DNA from 3 places in the Burkholderia ubonensis genome. Region 2 is predicted to be linked to each of the others. Evidence: riboswitches for the same ligand, from Rfam matches in the RefSeq annotation. Region 2 holds a riboswitch; each other region holds the start of a gene.
The links. A riboswitch is a leader RNA that binds a small molecule or an ion and turns the genes downstream of it on or off. The one in region 2 is predicted to bind cobalamin.
Positions count from the first base shown of each region.

Region 1: it holds a riboswitch for cobalamin, as region 2 does, so the genes downstream of both, WJ35_RS14745 (iron ABC transporter permease) here and WJ35_RS24975 (TonB-dependent receptor domain-containing protein) in region 2, are expected to answer to the same signal.
Region 3: it holds a riboswitch for cobalamin, as region 2 does, so the genes downstream of both, cobA (uroporphyrinogen-III C-methyltransferase) here and WJ35_RS24975 (TonB-dependent receptor domain-containing protein) in region 2, are expected to answer to the same signal.

Region 1 covers NZ_CP013420.1:3,227,075-3,233,587, reverse strand. The annotation lists gene WJ35_RS14760 (adenosylcobinamide-GDP ribazoletransferase) at 1-280, opposite strand, end outside; gene cobT (nicotinate-nucleotide--dimethylbenzimidazole phosphoribosyltransferase) at 270-1,322, opposite strand; gene WJ35_RS14750 (ABC transporter ATP-binding protein) at 1,375-2,172, opposite strand; gene WJ35_RS14745 (iron ABC transporter permease) at 2,169-3,191, opposite strand; cobalamin riboswitch at 3,664-3,918, opposite strand; gene WJ35_RS14740 (ATPase) at 4,074-4,424, shown strand; gene WJ35_RS14735 (cell division protein ZapA) at 4,421-4,735, shown strand; RNA gene ssrS (6S RNA) at 4,816-4,997, shown strand; gene WJ35_RS14725 (EVE domain-containing protein) at 5,071-5,532, shown strand; gene WJ35_RS14720 (SIMPL domain-containing protein) at 5,716-6,456, shown strand.
Region 2 covers NZ_CP013422.1:1,170,829-1,177,341, forward strand. The annotation lists gene WJ35_RS24955 (isocitrate lyase) at 1-1,163, opposite strand, end outside; gene WJ35_RS24960 (YbaK/prolyl-tRNA synthetase associated domain-containing protein) at 1,560-2,081, shown strand; gene WJ35_RS24965 (helix-turn-helix transcriptional regulator) at 2,078-2,716, shown strand; gene WJ35_RS24970 (threo-3-hydroxy-L-aspartate ammonia-lyase) at 2,762-3,739, shown strand; cobalamin riboswitch at 3,986-4,179, shown strand; gene WJ35_RS24975 (TonB-dependent receptor domain-containing protein) at 4,389-6,317, shown strand; gene WJ35_RS24980 (LysE family translocator) at 6,398-6,513, opposite strand, start outside.
Region 3 covers NZ_CP013420.1:807,032-813,544, reverse strand. The annotation lists gene WJ35_RS03725 (cobyrinate a,c-diamide synthase) at 1-256, opposite strand, end outside; gene cobO (cob(I)yrinic acid a,c-diamide adenosyltransferase) at 260-862, opposite strand; gene WJ35_RS03715 (cobalamin biosynthesis protein) at 891-1,268, opposite strand; gene cobA (uroporphyrinogen-III C-methyltransferase) at 1,265-2,038, opposite strand; cobalamin riboswitch at 2,224-2,393, opposite strand; cobalamin riboswitch at 2,580-2,846, shown strand; gene WJ35_RS03705 (HoxN/HupN/NixA family nickel/cobalt transporter) at 3,034-4,092, shown strand; gene cobW (cobalamin biosynthesis protein CobW) at 4,120-5,199, shown strand; partial or broken gene cobN (cobaltochelatase subunit CobN) at 5,206-6,513, shown strand, end outside.

The DNA of each region.
Region 1 (6,513 bases), on a different replicon from region 2:
CAAGGCCGTCCTCGTGAAACGCACCGGTCGCGAGCAGCGTGGCGGCGATCGACAGGCCGACCGCGATCGATGCCGGGAACACGCGCAGCGCGGCCAGGTAGACGAGCGCGCCGCACGCGCCGACGCATGCGCCGACCAGCGGGAAGTAGCGCGCGGCCTGATCGAGATCGCCCGCCGCATAGCCGATCGCGCGCGGCACCGGCACGCGCGTGAAATAGCCGAGCGCGACGAAGAAGTAACGCAGCTCGGCGCGCAGGCCGGTCGTCCGGTCAGGCGTCACGATCGTCGACGCCCGCGGATTCGAAGCTCGCCATCTCGCTCATGAACGCCGCCGCCGCACACACGAGCGGCAGCGCGAGCGCCGCGCCGGTGCCCTCGCCGAGCCGCAGGTCCAGCGCGAGCAGCGGCTTCGCGCCGAAATGCTCGAGCATCCGGCGGTGCCCCGCCTCGTGCGACGTGTGCGAGAACACGCAGTAGTCGCGCACGGCCGGCGCGAGCCGCTCGGCGACCAGCAGCGCGGACGTCGCGATGAAGCCGTCGACGAGGATCGTCATCCGCTCGCTCGCCGCCGCGAGAAACGCGCCCGTCATCATCGCGATCTCGAAGCCGCCGAACGTCGCGAGCACGTCGAGCGGCGCGATCGCATGCGAATGCCGCACGAGCGCGCGCCCGAGCACCGCGCGCTTGTGCGCGAGCCCCTGGTCGTCGAGGCCGGTGCCGCGCCCGACGCAGGCGTCGATCGGCACGTCGAGCAGGCGGCTCATCAGGCACGCGGCGGACGACGTGTTCGCGATGCCCATCTCGCCGAAGCCGATCACATTGGTGCCGAGCGCCGCATGATGACGCACGCGGGCCGCGCCGGCCGCGAGCGCGGCGACGGCCTCGTCGCGCGTCATCGCGGGCTCTTGCGCGAAGTTGCGTGTGCCGCGCGCGATCGGCAGCGCGATCAGCCGGTCGGACGCGGGCAGCGGTGACGCGACGCCCGCGTCGACGATCTCGAGCGTGCTCTGCGCGACGCCCGCGAACGCGTTGATCGCCGCGCCGCCGGCAAGGAAGTTCGCGACCATCTGCGCGGTCACGGCCTGCGGATACGGACTCACGCCTTCGGCCGCGATCCCGTGGTCGGCGGCGAACACGATCGTCACCGGACGCTGCACGAGCGGACGCTCGGTGCGCTGGATCATGCCGAGCTGCAGCGCCAGCGGCTCGAGCTGGCCGAGGCTGCCGGGCGGCTTGGTCTTGTGGTCGATCACATGTTGCAGGCGCGCGCGCAGCGAAGCGTCGAGCGGCGCGATGTCAGGCAGGAAGTCGATCGGTGTCATCGGGAGTTCACCTCATGGACGCGGCAACCGCCGCGCGTCGAAAGAAAGGCATTCATCGCCGCTCCGGCCACGCGGGCAGCAGCGCGTCGCGGCCGTCCTGGCGGATCAGCACGAGCGGATAGCCGAACGCGTCGCTCGCGCGTTCGGGCGTCAGCACGTCATGCACGGGCCCCGCCCACGCGTGGCCGCGTCCATCGAGCAGCAGCGCGTGCGTCGCGAAGCGCCGCGCGAGATTCAGATCGTGGCACGAAAACAGCACGGTGCGCTGATCGGCTTCGAGCCACGCGGCCAGCGCGGTCAGGCAGTCGATCTGGTGATGCAGGTCGAGATGCGCGAGCGGCTCGTCGAGCAGCAGCAGCGGCGCGCCCTGGCACAGCGTCGCGGCCAGCGCGACGCGCTGCCGCTCGCCGCCGGACAGCGACAGCACGTCGCGCCCGGCGAGCGCTGCCAGGCCGAAGGTCGCCAGCGCATCGCGCGCGGCCGCGCGATCGCCGTCGCGCTCCCAGCCCCAGCCGCCGAGATACGGGAAGCGGCTCAGCAGCACCGTGTCGAACACGGTCGCGCTGAACGCGTCGTGCAGTTGCTGCGGCATCAGCGCGCGCCGCTGCGCGAGCTGCGCGGCCGGCCACGCGGCAAGCGGCCGGCCGTCGGCTTCGACGTGGCCGCCCGATGGCGCAGAAAGGCCCGCGAGCGTCGCGAGCAGCGTCGTCTTGCCGGCGCCGTTCGGCCCCGCGACGCACCAGATCTCGCCGGGCCGGAACGTCTGCGTGAAACCGCCCAGCAGCGTGCGCGCGCCGGCCTCGAGCGTGAGCGCGAGCGCCGTGCAATCCGCGTCGGCAGCGTGCGTCATCGCGGCGGCCTCCTCAGCAACATCCACAGGAACACCGGCACGCCGATCAGCGCGGTCATCACGCCGACCGGCAGTTGCGCGGGCGCGATCACGGTGCGCGCGAGCAGGTCGGCCGCCATCACGCCGCCGCCGCCCGCGAGCATCACGGCGGGCAGCAGCATGCGCTGGTCGTTGCCGAACGCGAGGCGCAGCGCGTGCGGGACGACGAGCCCGACGAAGCCGATCGTGCCGGCGGTCGTCACCGCGGCCGCGGCGGCCAGCGACGCGACGAGATAGATCCGCACGCGCAGCCGCGCGACCGGCACGCCGAGCGCGAGCGCGGTCGCGTCGCCGCGCAGCAGCACGTTCAGTTGCGGCGCGGCCGGCAGCGCGACGCCCGCGGCGAGCGCGAGCGCGGCCCATGCGAACCACGGCGTCGCGACGCCGTTCAGGTCGCCCGTCAGCCAGAAGATGATGCCGCGCAGCCGCGCATCGGGCGCGAGCGACAGCAGCAGCGTGACGAGCGCGCCCCACCCTGCCGCGATCACGACGCCGGTGAGCAGCAGCCGCGGCGATGCGTCGCGCGCGTCGCCGCGCCACAGCTCGCGGCGCGCGAGGCCGAGCACGAGCAGCATCGACACGAGCGCGCCGGCGAACGCCGACGCATCGACGAGCCACCACGCGCCGCCCGCGATCATCGCGACCAGCGCGAAACCGGCCGCGCCGCCCGACACGCCGAGCACGTACGGCTCGGCGAGCGGATTGCGCAGCAGCACCTGCAGCAGCGCGCCCGCGAGCGCGAGCAGCGCGCCGCACGCGAAGCCGGCGAGCGCGCGCGGCACGCGCAGCGTGCGGACGATGTCGCCGAACAGCGCCGTGCCGCCCGACGTGTCGCCGCCGTGCGGCACGAGCGACGCGAGCGCCTGCAGCGGCGAGATCGGCACGCTGCCGATCGTCAGTGACGCGACGAACAGCAGCGCCACCACGCCGGCGAGCGTGGTCCAGATCGCGACGGCACGCGCGGCATTCATGCGCCGCATCCGACGAAGGTCGAGCAGCGGCGCACGCGCGTGGCGCTGCGGTGAGACGAACGCATGACGGAGATTGCGTTGCGCCGAGGCGAACGCCGAACGGACGTCGCGCTGCGACGTGTCGAACCGATGTGCAGGTTGCCGGCCCCCGTACGGCGAGTTGCTGCGCCGCACTTCGGCGACGCCGGCCCGTGACGGTCGAGATCCATCGAACGGCCGGTCCGCGCGCACGGCGTCGCGCGCACGCTCGCGCCTCGCGCGCTTGCCGGTCGTGCGGCATCGCGCTCGCGTGCGAGGCCGCCGCACTCGCCGAACTCGCCGAGCCCGGCGCAGCCGCACTGGCCGCACGCAACGTGACGGCGGCACACGGCACGCGGCGGCATGCGCAGCGTCGTGCGAATGATTGGGGTCAGCATCGAAGAAAGTCCTGTGAACCGCAGCGCGCCCCGCTTCCCCGCAGGCCGCGCGTTACGAAGCCCGCGCACGGGCTCCCCGCCTCGGCCGGTATCCGGGCTGGCGGCGTTCCGGCTCGCCTTCCCGCGCGAGACATGCGCAGTGGCCTGCGCCCGCGTGCGAACCGCACACGCCGAGCGCACCCGAGCCGGCCTGCATCGTCCGATGCGGCCGCTTACCGTTGCGGGGGCAGCGCAGGTTGGCGGCTCCTGGCGGAGCCCGCGCCCTGCTTCCCGTTTAACCGCGCGTCGCACGCGCGAGCACCGAGGCGGCGCCAAGTTTAGGAGCGGGCCGCGAGAGCGTCAAGAAAGCGGGCCGCGCGTTGCGCAACCGGCATATTCGCGGCAAGAAGCGGGGGTGTTACGACTGGAAACGTTACATATGTCGGAATGTGCGTTATTCCGCGCTAAAATGCTGGGTCTTTAGAGGACGCAGCAGATGCTCAACGAACTCGAAACCTTATCTCAAAATATTGGCCGGCTGATTGCGCTGAACCAGCGCTATCACTCGGAACGGCTCGCGCTCGAGGAGCAGGTCGCGCAACTGCGCGCGGAAGCGGACACGGTGCGCAGCGAGCTCACGCAGCTGCGCGAGGAACGCAACGCGCTCGCGGAGGAACGCGACACGCTGTCGGCGAAGATCGACGACGCGCAGGTCAAGCTGAACGCGATTCTCGAGAAGCTGCCGCGCACGAAGAGCGCGGCGGAAGCCGACAACCAGCTCGACCTGCTGGATGCGCAGTCGCGCACCGATAGCGACGACGCAGCCAGCCACGGAGAACATGCATGAGCACCAAGCAGATCGAAGTCTCGATTCTCGGCCAGGCCTACCGGCTCGCCTGTTCGGCCGAGACCGAAGCGGCGCTGCTGGAAGCCGTCGCGCGCGTCGACGCGGAAATGACGAAGATCCGCTCGAACAGCTCGGTGCGCGGCACGGACCGCATCGCCGTGATGGCGGCGCTGTCGCTCGCGTCGGAACTGCTGCGGCTGCAGCAGAGCGTGCGTCACGGTGAAGCATTTCCCGCGGAAGAAATCCGGCGTACAATGCGCCAAATGAATGAACAGCTCGGTGCGGTGCTCGCACAGCACGAGACGCAGTAACCCGGATCGATGCGTCGATTTCCCTTGATCTCCACGGTCAACGGTGGTCAAATTGGACACATAGATTCACAGTTTAGTCAGCTTCCCTGCCTGGTTCGCCAAGGTCATATATTCCTTGAACCAATGCCATGTGCACGGTTGCGGAAATTTGTAGCACGGGCGCGCGCGTCACTCTGTCTGATGTACCCGAAGTGCTGCTAACTGCGACCAATTCTGAACCCCAGGTTCAGGATGCCGGCCTAGCGGCTAAGGCGGGGGCCTATTCAACGGCATCGGGTACCTATCCCGATGCCGTTTCCTTTTGTAGCAGCCTCTTTCTGCGTCGATCACGATCCATGCAATTCTGGCTGATGAAGTCCGAACCGGACGAAGCGAGCATCGACGATCTCGCGAATGCGCCGCAGCGCACGCTGCCGTGGACCGGCGTGCGCAACTATCAGGCGCGCAATTTCATGCGCGACACGATGCAGATCGGCGACGGCGTGCTGTTCTATCACTCGAGCTGCCCCGAGCCCGGCATCGCGGGCCTCGCCGAAGTGTCGTCGACACCCTACCCCGATCCCACGCAGTTCGATCCGAAGAGCCCCTATTACGATCCGAAGTCGACGCAGGAAACGCCGCGCTGGCTGCTCGTCGACGTGCGCTTCGTGAAGAAGGCGGCGCTCGTGCCGCTCGCCGCACTGCGCGAATACGACGAGCTCGCCGACATGCGCGTGCTCGCGAAAGGCAACCGGCTGTCGATCACGCCCGTCACGCGCGCCGAATGGCGCTTCATCACCGAACGGCTGATGAAGTGAACGCAAAGGGCAAACATTAAATTTGGTCAACGCACGACCGCCCGTCCGGAACTCGCGGCGCGGTCGCGCAGCCTAAGCAACCGCTGCCGGCCAGTCGGGCCGGCCGTCGTTTTTTCGTCGCGCGGCCCGCCCGCGTCGCGCACGCGTGATCCGCGTGCGCGCCCTCGCACAAGGAGTCCAACAATGACCAAGAAATCCGCACTCGCGCTGTCGCTCGCTCTCGCCGCCGCCGTTCCCGTCGCGCTGACGCTCGCGTCGCCCGCGGCGCACGCGCAGGCCGTCAACCCGCATTTTCCGGAGCCGTCGGGCGTACTGTCGCTGTCGTCGCAGGCGAGCGCCGAGGTGCCGCAGGACATCATCCACATCACGCTGTTCTACGAGCAGCAGGCGAAGGACCCGGGCAGCCTGACGTCCGCGCTGAACCAGCGCGCCGACGCCGCGCTCGCGCAGGCGAAGAGCGTGTCGGGCGTCACTGCGCGCACGGGCGCGTTCTCCGTCTATCCGAGCACTGACCGCGACGGCAGGATCTCCGCATGGCGCGGCCGCACCGAGGTCGTGCTCGAATCGCGCGATTTCGCCGCGGCGTCGAAGCTCGCGGGCCAGTTGTCGAACCTGATGCAGGTCGCGAACGTCGAGTTCTCGCTGTCGCCGGAAGCGCAGCGCGCGGCCGAGCAGAAGCTCACGACCGAAGCGATCAAGTCGTTCCGCGTGCGCGCGGACGAGGCCGCGAAGGCGTTCGGCTACAACAACTATTCGATTCGCGACGTGAACGTCGGCAGCGGCCGCAACGTGCAGCCGTATCCGCGCATGATGGCGATGGCCGCACCCGCGATGGACAGCGCGAAGATGAGCGCGCCGATCGCGGTCGAAGGCGGCAAGGCGACCGTGTCGGTCACGGTCAACGGCTCGGTGCAGATGAAGTAACGCACGACGCTCGAGCACGCCAGATGCGAAAACGCCGGCCCAGTGGCCGGCGTTTTT
Region 2 (6,513 bases):
AAATTCAGCGTCCAGTTGAACGACGGGCTGTTGTTGTACACCAGCTTGGCGTTCGGGATGACCTTGCGAATCTCGCTGACCATGCCGCCGATCTGCGCGATATGCGGCTTTTCGGTTTCGATCCACAGCAGGTCGGCGCCGTTTTGCAGCGACGTGATGCAATCCAGCACGCAGCGCGCTTCGCCCGTGCCGGCGCGGAACTGGAACAGGTTGCTGGGCAGGCGCTTCGGACGCAGCAGCTTGCCGTCGCGCTTGATGACGACGTCACCGTTGCCCAGTTGGTCGGCCGACAGCTCTTCGCAATCGAGGAAGGCGTTGTATTGGTCGCCCAGGTCGCCCGGCGCGTTGGTCACGGCGATCTGCTTGGTCAGGCCGGCGCCCAGCGAGTCGGTACGGGCCACGATGATGCCGTCGTCCACGCCCAGCTCCAGGAACGCGTAGCGGATCGCGCGAATCTTGGCCAGGAAGTCCTCGTGCGGCACGGTGACCTTGCCGTCCTGGTGGCCGCACTGCTTCTCGTCGGACACCTGGTTTTCGATCTGGATGCAGCATGCACCCGCTTCGATGAACTGCTTGGCCAGCAGGTACGTGGCTTCCGCGTTGCCGAAACCCGCGTCGATGTCGGCGATGATCGGCACGACGTGGGTGACGTGGTTGTCGATCTTTTCCTGGATGGCGGCCTTCGCGGCAGGGCCAACGGCTGCGTCCAGCTCGCGGAACAGGCCGCCCAGTTCACGGGCGTCGGCCTGGCGCAGGAACGTGTACAGCTCGCGGATCAGCGCGCTGACGGAGGTCTTTTCGTGCATCGACTGGTCCGGCAGCGGGCCGAACTCGGAGCGCAGCGCGGCCACCATCCAGCCGGACAGGTAAAGGTAGCGGCGCTCGGTGCTGTTGAAGTGCTTCTTGATGGAGATCATCTTCTGCTGGCCGATGAAGCCGTGCCAGCAACCCAGCGACTGGGTGTACTTCGACGGGTCGGCATCGTAGGCGGCCATGTCGGCGCGCATGATCTTGGCGGTGTACCTGGCGATGTCCAGACCCGTCTTGAACTTGTTCTGGGCACGCATGCGAGCGGCGTACTCGGGATTGATCGCATCCCACGCGCTGCCGTGGGTCTCTTTCAAGCCAGCAACTGCCTTGATGTCGTCTTGATACTGGGCCATGTCTATCTCCTGGAAACGAAGCGCATTTGAGTAAAGGGTTCAGCGTGCCCGCTTCGTCTGTCGAAGCGAACTGCATGGACTTAATAGTACCGCTGCACGGCGCGCTTTCGGCCAACTCTTATATAAGACATAAGATATAAATTTCTGTTAATTTTCAATGAGATAGGTCCGAGTTTTTGCGATGCAAAACACTTTTTCAAGGCACGGAAAGACAGGCGGCACGAAAGCGCCCACGCCATTTCGCAACATGAAATGGCCTTTCGGTACACGGTGCGCGCGCCTTGCCTGCCGTGCGCCCAACGCCCTTTTCTGTCTGCGGCGCGACAAAACGTCTATACTTGGATGATTCATCTATTTCGACCGCGCTACGCGCGCACTCTTACGGCCTGCCACGACATGACCGAATACCCCGTCTTCAACGGGCTGTGCGAGCTGCTGACCAGCAACGGTGCGCGGTTCCGCGTGCTCGAGCACCCCGCAGAGGGCAAATCCGACGTGATCGCCGCGATTCGCGGCACGCGTCCCGAACAGGGCGCGAAGGCGATGCTCTGCACGTTCAAGGATGGCGGCGATGCGACCGCGCTGGCAGTGATCCCCGGTCATCTGAAGATCGACTTCCGCAAGGTCGCCGACGCGCTCGGCCGTCGCAAGGCGACGCTGGCGCCGCCGGAGCGCGCGGCCGCCGTCACCGGCTGCGTGATGGGCGCCGTGCCGCCGTTCGTGTTTGACGCGAGCGTGACGCTCGTCGTCGATCCGGCGCTGGTCGAACGCAACGACGCGATCGCGTTCAACGCCGGACGCCTCGACCGCTCGATCGTGCTCGACGCGTCCGATTACGTGCGGATCGCCCGACCGCTGCTCGCCGACATCACGCGTCCCGAGACCACCGACGCACCTGCGCTCGAAGCCGCGCGATGAACCGTTCCCGCCCGACGCCGCAGCTGGAACAGGCATCGCTGATCGAACAGGTGCTGCGCATCGCCGAAGGGCTCGGCGCGATGTTCGCGCCGTTCACCGAGGTCGTCGTGCACGACCTGCGCTCGCCGAAGCATGCGATTCTCGCCATCCACAACAACCTGTCCGGGCGCGAGGTTGGTGACCCCGCGACGGAACTCGGCCTCGCCCGCATCGCGGACGACAGCTACCCGCAAGTGCTCGCGAACTATGCGAATCGGTTCAGCGACGGGCGCCAGGCCAAGAGCACGTCGATCGGCATCAAGGATTCGAGCGGCCATTACGTGGCCGCGCTGTGCCTGAACGCGGACGTCACGCTGTTCCGCGGCTTCCAGGGGATGCTGAACCAGTTCTGCAGCGTCGAAGGCGCGCCGGTCGCCGACACGCTCGATCCGGCCGGCGCCGACGCGATCCGGCAGCGCATCGATGCGTTCGCGACGCGTCTCGCGTCCACGCCGCGCGAACTGAAGACCGACCAGCGGCGCGAGCTGATGCAGATGCTGAAGGCAGACGGCTTTCTCGAGGTGCGCCGCGCGATGGAAATCGTCGCGCAACACCTGGGCGTCTCGCGCGCGACCGTGTACAACGATGCAAAATGACGGGCACGCCCGCCCCGATGATCGCCCTATCGACGAGAGCCACCGATGACCAATCCGACCCTTCCCACCTACGACGACGTCGCGGCCGCCGCCGCGCGCCTGCAGGGCCACGCGCACCGCACGCCCGTGATGACGTCGAGCACGCTCGACGACGCGCTCGGCGCGCAAGTGTTCTTCAAGTGCGAGAATTTTCAGCGCATGGGCGCCTTCAAGTTTCGGGGCGCCTTCAACGCGCTGTCGCGCTTCGACGCCACGCAGCGCCGCAACGGCGTCGTCACCTTCTCGTCGGGTAACCACGCGCAGGCGATCGCGCTGTCGGCGCGCATGCTCGGCATCCCGGCAACGATCGTGATGCCGCAGGACGCGCCGGCCGCGAAGATGGCCGCCACGCGCGGCTACGGCGGCAACGTCGTGACCTACGACCGCTATACGGAAGACCGCGAGCAGATCGGCCGCGAGCTGGCGGAGAAGCACGGGCTCACGCTGATTCCGCCTTACGACCACCCGGACGTGCTCGCCGGACAAGGGACTGCCGCGAAGGAGCTGTTCGACGAAGTGGGCGCGCTCGATGCGCTGTTCGTCCCGATGGGCGGCGGCGGGCTGCTCTCCGGCACCGCGCTCGCGACGCGTGCGCTGTCGCCGCAAGCGAAGCTGTACGGCGTCGAGCCCGAAGCCGGCAACGACGGCCAGCAATCGTTCCGCAGCGGCGCGATCGTGCACATCGACACGCCGCGCACGATCGCCGACGGCGCGCAGACGCAGCATCTGGGCAACCTGACGTTCCAGATCCTGCGGCGCGACGTCGACGACATCCTGACAGCGACCGACGCCGAACTGGTCGACAGCATGCGGTTCTTCGCAACCCGGATGAAGCTCATCGTCGAGCCGACCGGCTGCCTGTCGCTCGCGGCCGCACGCAAGATGAAGGACGAACTCGCGGGCAAGCGCGTCGGTATCATCATCAGCGGCGGCAATATCGACCTCGCGAACTTCGCCGCACTGGTTTCCAGTCCCGCCGCATGAAATCGCCGGGGGCGCGCGCCGGCGGCTGCGGCGCGCGCTCCCGGCGCAACACCCCACCGCCTCGTTCGAACGACGAGGACGCGCGCGTTCCAGCCTCATATCGCCCCGCCACGGCCAGCCGCTTTCGTCAGATGTGAAATACGCTCCGTTGCGCCCGCGACACGCCATCCGCGAGCATTCGACGCGCGGTGACGTTTTTTCGCACCCCTGCGCGATTCGACGATTGACGTGCCGGCGTGCTCGCCCTTACGCTTGCGCACCGATGGTTCCCGGAGACGGGATCAAAAGGGAACGCAGCAGAGGCCGAGCCTCCAATCTGCGGCTGCCCCCGCAACTGTAAGCGGCGAATCCGCGCCACCACGCGCCACTGGGAAACCGGGAAGGCCGGCGCGGATGACGACCCGCAAGCCAGGAGACCTGCCATCGACCCGAGGTCCAGCAGCCGCACCGGGCGGGGTGTCCCGATGCGCCGGCACCGCCGTTGGCGGTCGCCCCGTTGCATGGACGGCCCCGACCTCTGAACGCTTCGCATGTTCATTCTTACCGCCCTCGCTTCCGCGCCGGAAGCATCGCGCCGCTGCACCGCCTGCGTGCGCGGCGCCGGCTCGCGCGCACGCCGCATCTGCAACACGACCACGCTCGCCGCATCATGAATCTTCGCCACCTTCTCGCCACGTCCGCCGCATCGGCGCTGCTCTGCCCGCTCGCGCACGCGGCCGGCGACACGGCGCCTGCCGAAGCGTCGCCGCCCGCGGCCGGCACGGAGCTGCCGACCATCGCCGTGACCGACACGCGGCGCCTGCCCGAGTCGTTCGACCAGCGCTATGCGACGACGCAGGTGCTCACGCGCGCCGACCTCGAGCGGCTGTCGCCCAGCGAGCCGAGCATCACGCAGGCGCTCGCGACGCTGCCCGGTGTGACGGTGTCGTCCAACGGCGGCCCCGGCTCGTCCGCGTCGGTCAGCATCCGCGGCTCGTCGGCGAGCCAGGTCGCGGTGTTCATCGACGGCATCCCGATCGGCTCGCCGACCACCGGCATCGCGCCGTGGGCTGACCTGCCGACCGAAGCGTTCGAGCGCGTCGAGGTGATCTCCGGGCCGGCCGCCGCGTCGTTCGGCGCGAACGCGATGGGCGGCGTCGTGCAGCTGTTCACGCGCCGCGCCGCGGGTCAGCCGAACCAGACGAGCGTGTCGTTCGGCGGCGGCTCGAACAAGACCTTCGATACGCAGCTGCGCACGTCCGGCACCGTGCCGTCCACCGGCCCGCTCGCCGCGCTCGGCGGCCTCACCTACTCGCTCGGCCTGCACGACTACAACACCGCCGGCATCGACGCCACGCAGCCAGTGCTGCCGTACCACGAGGCCGGACGCAATCCGTATCACGCGCAGGATCTCGATGCGCGTCTCGGCTATGCACGCGGCAACTGGTCGGTCTCGACGTTCGCGCTGTATCACCGCTCCGACCTGTCCTACGACAACGCAGGCTTCGCGAATCGCCAACTCGACCATCAGCTGACGACCGGCGTCGCGTTCCATCTCGACATCACGCGCGACACGCAGTTCGCGCAGTCGTTCGGTTATGCGAGCGACCGGCAGTTCCTGTATGCGAACGATCCGACCATCCCGACCGACCAGATCGATTCGCAGCGCATCAGCGTGTCGACGTCGCTCACGCATCAGGAGCACGGCTTCCGGCTGTTCGGGCTGCCGCTGTCGGGCGAGACGAAGCTGGCCTACGACTTCACGCGCGAGCAGGCGTTCCTGCCTGCCGACCTGCCGGACGGCATACCGACGCGCAACGACTCGGCGTTTTCGCTGCATCAGTCGGCGACGCTCGGCAGCGTGACGATGTTCGTCGCGGGCCGGCACGAGATCATCATGGGCAAGGCGGTGAACACGGGTAACGTCGCGCTGTCGTGGGCGATCACGCCGGTGTATGCGGCGCGCGTCTCGTACGGCAATGCGTTCCGCCTGCCGTCGTTCAACGACCTGTACTACCCCGGTTACGGCAATCCGAACCTGAACCCCGAACGCAGCGATTCGGTCGAGGCGGCGCTCGATGCGAATACGGCATACGGCACGTTCAGCGCTGCGATTTACGACACGCGCGTCAACAACCTGATCGCGTACAACCCGGCGACGTTCTCGCCGATGAACATCGGCCGCGCGCATATCCGCGGCATCGACCTGTCGTACAAGGGGACGATCGGCCGGTCGACGCCGGTCAGCATCGCGGTGGGCATCCTGAATCCGCAGGACGTGACCAACGAAAGCTGGCTGAGCCGCCGGCCGCGCCAGACCTTCAGCGCGAGCGTCGACCACACGTGGGACGAATTGCGCCTGCATGCGTTGAGTACCGGCGCCACGCTTAGCTACGGCGGCACGACGTTCGACGACCCGGCCAACACGACCTATCTGCCGTCGTACCTGAGCGTGAACCTGCGCGCGTCGTACAAGGTCAACGCGCATCTGACGGTGTCGGCCACGTTGTCGAACCTGTTCGACCGCCAGTACATGACCGCCTACGGCTACAACACGTTGGGCCGCACTGCGTTCGGCAAGATCAGCTATACGTTCTGATCGCGCCGGGTACGGCACTGGCCCGCGCGGGCGGTGCCGCATCGAGTCCTCGTGCATACGCGGTCGCGCCGCGATGCGCGTCACGCCCCTGCGACGCCACGCACGCCTGCGATCAGCTGGATCGCGCCAAATCCCGCGATCACGACCGCGGACACGCGCGCGAGTGCGTACATGAGCGCCGGCGGCATCCTGGTGC
Region 3 (6,513 bases), on a different replicon from region 2:
TCAGGTCGGCGTCGCGCGCGGCGTCGGCGAGCAGCGCGCGGCAGCCGGCTTCACCGACCATGCCGAGGTCGAGCGCGTGCACGGGTGCGCCGCTCGCGCGTTCGAGCAGCATCGGGTCAAGAAAATCCGGGCCGGTCTTGAACACGCGCACGCGGCGGCCGAGCCGGCGGTGCAGCCTTGCGAGGCCGGTCGTCACCGAGGTCTTGCCCTGGCCGGACGCGGGCGCGCTGACGAACAGCGCGGGGCAGGCGGGCATGGTTCAGAACTCCACGCCGCGCTGCGCCTTCACGCCTTGCTCCTTGTACGGATGCTTGACGAGCCGCATCTCGGTGACGAGGTCGGCCGCGTCGATCAGCGCGTCGGGCGCGTGGCGGCCCGTCACCACGACGTGCAGCGAAGCAGGGCGCGCGGCCAGCGTCGCGAGCACTTCATCGAGCGGCAGGTATTCGTACTTGAGCACGGTGTTCAGCTCGTCGAGGATCACCATCTGGTAATCGCCGCTCTCGATCATCCGGCGCGCCTCGTCCCAGCCCTTGCGGGCGGTCGCGATGTCGGCGTCGCGGTTCTGCGTGTTCCACGTATAGCCGTCGCCCATCGTCACGAAATCGCAGTGCGCGACCGCGCCGAGGAAATCGCGCTCGGACGTGTGCAGCGCGCCCTTGATGAACTGCACGACGCCGAGCCGCATCCCGTGGCCGAGCACGCGCACGGCCATGCCGAACGCGGCGGTGCTCTTGCCCTTGCCGTTGCCGGTGTGGACCATCAGCAGGCCCTTTTCGTTGACGGCGGCGGCCTGCTTCTTCTCGTGGCCGGCGCGGCGGCGCTCGGTCATCCGCTGGTGCGCTTCGGGATCGGTTTTCATCGGGAGTCGTCCTGTCGAAAGAATGGGTTCAAAGCGGGCCGGCGAGCGCGACCGTCACGCCGTCCCGCGCGAGCTTCGGGCCGAGCAGCCGGCCGCGCGGCGCGGCGAGCCGCGCGCACGGCTCGGCGACGCCGGCCACGCCGAAGCGGGCGAGCGCGGCGGGTGACGGCGTGCTCTGCGCCAGTTCGGGGTGGGCGGCGAGCTGCGCCGCGTCGAAGGCGACGAGCGGCCAGCCGCGCCGCGCGCAGAGCGTGCGCAGCGCGCGTGCGCGCGATTTGCCGGCGAGCGTCGCGACCACGGCCGGCTGCGCGTGCGGGTGCCGCGCGAGCGCCGCGCGGACCGCGGCGTCGAGCTGTGCGGCGGTGACGCCCGCGCGAAAGCCGAGACCGAGCGCGACCCGCATCATGCTGGCTCCGGCGGCGCAGGTTCGGCCGGTGCGGCCAGTGCGGCCTGCACCGCGGGATCGGCGGCCAGCGCCGCGACGCGGCCGACCACGACGATCGCAGGCGAGCCGATGCCGGCCGCGCCGATGCGCTCGACGAGGGTCGCCAGCGTCGCCAGCACGTGCCGCTGCTCGGGCCGCGTCGCCGATTCGATCGCCGCGCACGGCGTGTCGTCCGGCAGGCCGCCCGCGCGCAGCGCGGCGGCGATCGCCGCGAGGCGGCGGATGCCCATGTAGATCACGAGCGTCATGCGGGTCGCGGCGAGCGCGCGCCAGTTGGGCTCGTCATCGCCCGCGCCGTGCCCGGTGACGAAGATCACGCCCTGCGCGTCGCCGCGATGCGTGACCGGGATGCCGAGGGCGGCCGGCGCGGCGATGCCGGCGGTGATGCCGTGCACGACCTCGACCGGAAAGCCCGCCGCGCCGAGCGCGATCAGCTCTTCGCCGCCGCGGCCGAACACGAACGGGTCGCCGCCTTTCAGGCGCGCGACGCTGCGGCCCGCGCGCAGGTGCGCGAGCATCGCGGCGACGATCGCGTCCTGCGGCGTCGACGCGTGGCCGCCGCGCTTGCCGACGTGCTCGATGCGCGCATCGGCGCGCGCATGCCGCAGCACCTCGGGGTTCACGAGATCGTCGACGAGCAGCACGTCGGCCGCGCCGATCGCGCGCACGGCCTTGAGCGTCAGCAGGTCGGCGTCGCCGGGGCCCGCGCCGATCAGCCAGGCGCGGCTCATCGGGGGCGGCACGGCACGCACCGCGGCATGGCAGGGGAAACGAAACGGCGAGCGGCACGGGGGCCGGCAGACAGGCAGTGCATGGGCGGATCGGGCGAAGCGCGTGGGCGCGGGCAGACGGCGCTCCGGTCCGTCCCCCGCGGACCGGGCGTTCGGCGAGCGCATCGCTCGCCCCTTGCGTCGGCCGGTATCCGGGCTGGCCGCTTGCCAGGCCGCGGCCTTCCCACCCGAAGCAGGCGGGCAGTGGCATCGTGGGCGGCATGGGCGCGCGCGCTGAAAGCGCGTCGCGCGGGCGGCGTACCGTTGCGGGGACAGCACAGGCCGGGCGGATGTCCGCCTCCTGTTTCCCGTTTAACTGCACCTGCCGGAAGGCGGGCGCGGGCACCGAACGCGGCGCATACGATAGCACAGCGCCCGGCCCGCGCGAACCGGCCATGCCTGCCCCCGCGGCCGCGCGCGGCGGGCCGCCGTGTGCGGTCGCGGCGCCCGGCGGCGGCCCCGCGATGGCCGGTTTTGCCTTGACGCTGCCGGCACCGCCCCCTACACTCGCACGCGTTTCGGTGCTCGCGCGCGCCCGCCGGCGTGCGCAGTTAAACGGGAAGCAGGGAGCCTGGCTGCACCGCAGTCGCGCCAACCTGTGCTGCCCCCGCAACGGTAAGCGAACGCACTGCGCCCGCCGCGATGCAGCGCCGCTTCGCCGCATGCCTCCCGCGCATGCGGACGACCGCCACTGGACGCGTGATGCGTCCGGGAAGGCGAAGCGGCGTGTTCGTCAGCCCGGATACCGGCCGAGACGAGGGGTTCAGCGCCGCGGGGATGCGGCGCATCGTCCACGGCCGCAGCACGCCCGACGCCCGAGCGTTTTCCACTTCCGTCATCGATCGGAGCGTCGCACGCGTGCGCGCGGCCGGGCGCGGCGAGCGGCGGGCCGCGCGGGCAGGGCAGGCGGCAGCCGTGTTGGCATTCATCATGTCGACCGTTCGCCAGGGAGCACCATGCTCGACTCGCTTTTCCGCCTGTTCAACGACAGCCCGTCCGGGCTGCGCGGCAAGATCATCGTCATCTATTCACTGCTGGCCGCCTTCAACGTCGGCGCGTGGATCTGGGCGTTCATCGCGTTCCACGGCCAGCCGGTGCTGCTCGGCACCGCGCTGCTCGCGTACGTGTTCGGCCTGCGCCACGCGGTCGACGCCGACCACATCGCGGCCATCGACAACGTCACCCGCAAGCTGATGCAGGAAGGCCGCAGCCCGCTCGGCGCCGGCCTGTTCTTCTCGCTCGGCCATTCGACGGTCGTGATCGTGATGTCCGTCGTGGTCGCGCTCACAGCCGCGTCGCTCGCGCGCTTCGAGAGCATGAAGGCGTGGGGCGGCGTCGTCAGCACGTGCGTGTCGGCCTTCTTCCTGCTGCTGCTCGCGACCGCGAACCTGCTGATCCTGATCTCCGTGTACCGCACCTTCCGCGCGGCGCGCCGAGGCGAAGCGATCGTCGACGCGGATCTCGACATGCTGCTGAACCAGCGCGGCGTGCTCGCGCGCCTGTTCCGGCCGCTGTTCCGCCTCGTGTCGCGCAGCTGGCACCTGTATCCTGTCGGCTTTCTGTTCGGCTTCGGCTTCGACACCGCGACCGAGATCGCGCTGTTCGGCATCTCCGCGACGCAGGTGCAGGGCGGCCTGTCGTTCTGGTCGGTGATGGCGCTGCCGGCGCTGTTCACCGCGGGCATGACGCTCGTCGACACGACCGACGGCATCCTGATGATGGGCGCGTACCGCTGGGCGTACGTGCGGCCGATCCGCAAGATCTACTACAACATGACGATCACGTTCGTGTCGGTGCTGGTCGCCGCGCTGATCGGCGGCATCGAGGTGCTCGCGCTGCTCGCCGACAAGCTGTCGCTGCAGGGCCCCGTGTGGGCCTTCGCGTCGATGGTGGCGTCGCACTTCGGCATGCTCGGCTACTTCGTGATCGGCCTGTTCATCGCGTGCTGGGTCGTGTCGGCCGCGATCTACCGCCTGAAGCGCTACGACGAGATCGACGTGACGATCTCCGCCTGACTCCCTTTCTTCGATACAGGATCTTTCATGACCATGCGCAAGCTGCCCGTCACCATCGTCACGGGCTTTCTCGGCAGCGGCAAGACGACGCTGATGCGCCACATGCTGCAACACGCACAAGGCCGCCGCATCGCGGTGATCGTCAACGAATTCGGCGAGCTCGGCATCGACGGCGAAATCCTCAAGGGCTGCGGCATCGGCTGCGAGGACGCGCAGGGCGACGCGTCCGGCCAGCTCTACGAGCTCGCGAACGGCTGCCTTTGCTGCACCGTGCAGGAGGAGTTCTATCCGGTGATGGAGGCGCTCGTCGAACGCCGCGCCGACATCGATCACGTGCTGATCGAGACGTCCGGCCTCGCGCTGCCGAAGCCGCTCGTGCAGGCATTCAACTGGCCGACGATCCGCAACAGCTTCACGGTCGACGCGGTCGTGACCGTCGTCGACGGCCCGGCCGCCGCGAGCGGCCAGTTCGCCGAGAATCCGCAGGCGGTCGACGCGCAGCGCCGCGCCGATCCGAACCTCGACCACGAATCGCCGCTGCACGAGCTGTTCGCCGACCAGCTGTCGGCGGCCGATCTCGTGATCGTCAACAAGGCCGACCTCGTCGACGATACGCAGCTCGCGCAGGTCGAGGCGGCGATCCGCGAGGAAATCCCGCCGCAGGTGAAGATCGTGCGCGCGACGCGCGGCGAGCTCGATCTGGCGATGCTGCTCGGGCTCGAATCGGCGTCCGAGGAAACCATTCACCTGCGTCACGACCACCACGGCTCGGCCGACGACGAGGATCACGATCACCATCACGACGACTTCGACTCGGTCGTCGTCAGCGGCGACGCCGGCTCGCGCGACGCGACGATCGCGGCGCTCCAGCGCGTCGTCGAGACGCACACGATCTATCGCGCGAAGGGCTTCGCCGCGCTGCCGGACGCGCCGATGCGGCTCGTGATCCAGGGCGTCGGCCGCCGCTTCGACAGCTATTTCGACCGCCGCTGGCAGGACGGCGAAGCGCGCGCGAGCCGCTTCGTGCTGATCGGCGAGGATCTCGACGCGGCCGCGCTGCAGCGCGCGTTCGACGCGGCGCTCGCGGCCGAGCTGCAACAGGCGTAACCGGCGATGCATCTGCTGCGCACCACGCCGGGCGGCTTCGTCGACGATACGCAGGGCGTCGTCCGGATCGACCAGCAGCCCGCCGAGATCGTGATCCTGAGCTCGGCGGACACGACGCTGTCGCTGCTCGCGAGCGTCGTGCCGCGTCTGCCGGCGGGCTTCCCGAGCGTGCGGCTCGCGAACGTGACGTTCCTGCGCCAGCCGGCGTCGGTCGATTTCTACGTCGACGACGTGCTGCAGCATGCGAAGACGGTCGTGATCGACCATCTCGGCGGCGAGGCGTACTGGCCGTACGGGATCGAACAGGCGATGTCGCTCGCGTCGCGTCGCGGGCAGCGGCTCGCGATGTTCTCGGGCGACCTGCAGGAAGATCCGAACCTGATCGCGAAGAGCACGGTCGCGCCCGGATTGTGCCGCCTGTGGTGGCGCTACCTGCGCGAGGGCGGCGCGCACAACGCCGAGGCGCTCTTGCGCAGCATCGCGTTTCACACGCTCGGCTTCGGCGACGAACCGGCGCCGCCGCGCCCGCTGCCGGCCGCCGCGCTGTATCACCCGGCGCGCGACCCGGCGAGCATCGACGACTGGCTGCCGCGCTGGACGCCCGGCGCGAGCGTCGTCGCGATCCTGTTCTACAAGGCGCACTGGCAGGCCGCGAACACCGCGGTGTTCGACGCGCTCGCCGACGCGCTGATCCGCGAAGGGCTGAATCCGCTGCCGATCGCGGTGACGTCGCTGAAGGACGCGGTGAGCCGCGAGGTGATCGCGCGGCTTTGCGACGCGCACGACGTCGCGCTGGTGCTGAACACGACCGCGTTCGCGGCCGGCGCGATCGACGGCCCCGAGCCCGACATCCTCGCGGGCGATGCGCCGGTGCTGCAGGTGATCCTGTCCGGCGGCAACCGCGACGCATGGGTCGCGGACAACCAGGGCCTGCATGCGCGCGACATCGCGATGCACGTCGCGCTGCCCGAGGTCGACGGGCGCATCGTCACGCGCGCGGTGAGCTTCAAGGGGCTCGCGTACCGCTGCGCGCATACCGAGGTCGACGTGGTGCGCTACCAGCCCGACGCGGAGCGCATCGGCTTCGTCGCGGCGCTCGCGCGCGGCTGGTGCCGGCTGCGCACGCTCGACGATGCGGACAAGCGCGTCGCGCTGATCCTCGCGAACTATCCGCAAAGCGAAGGCCGGATCGGCAACGGCGTCGGGCTCGACACGCCCGCGTCGGCGCTCGGCGTGCTCGCGATGCTGCGCGACGCGGGCTACCGGGTCGCGGACCTGCCGGCCGACGGCGACGCGCTGATCGCGCGGCTCACC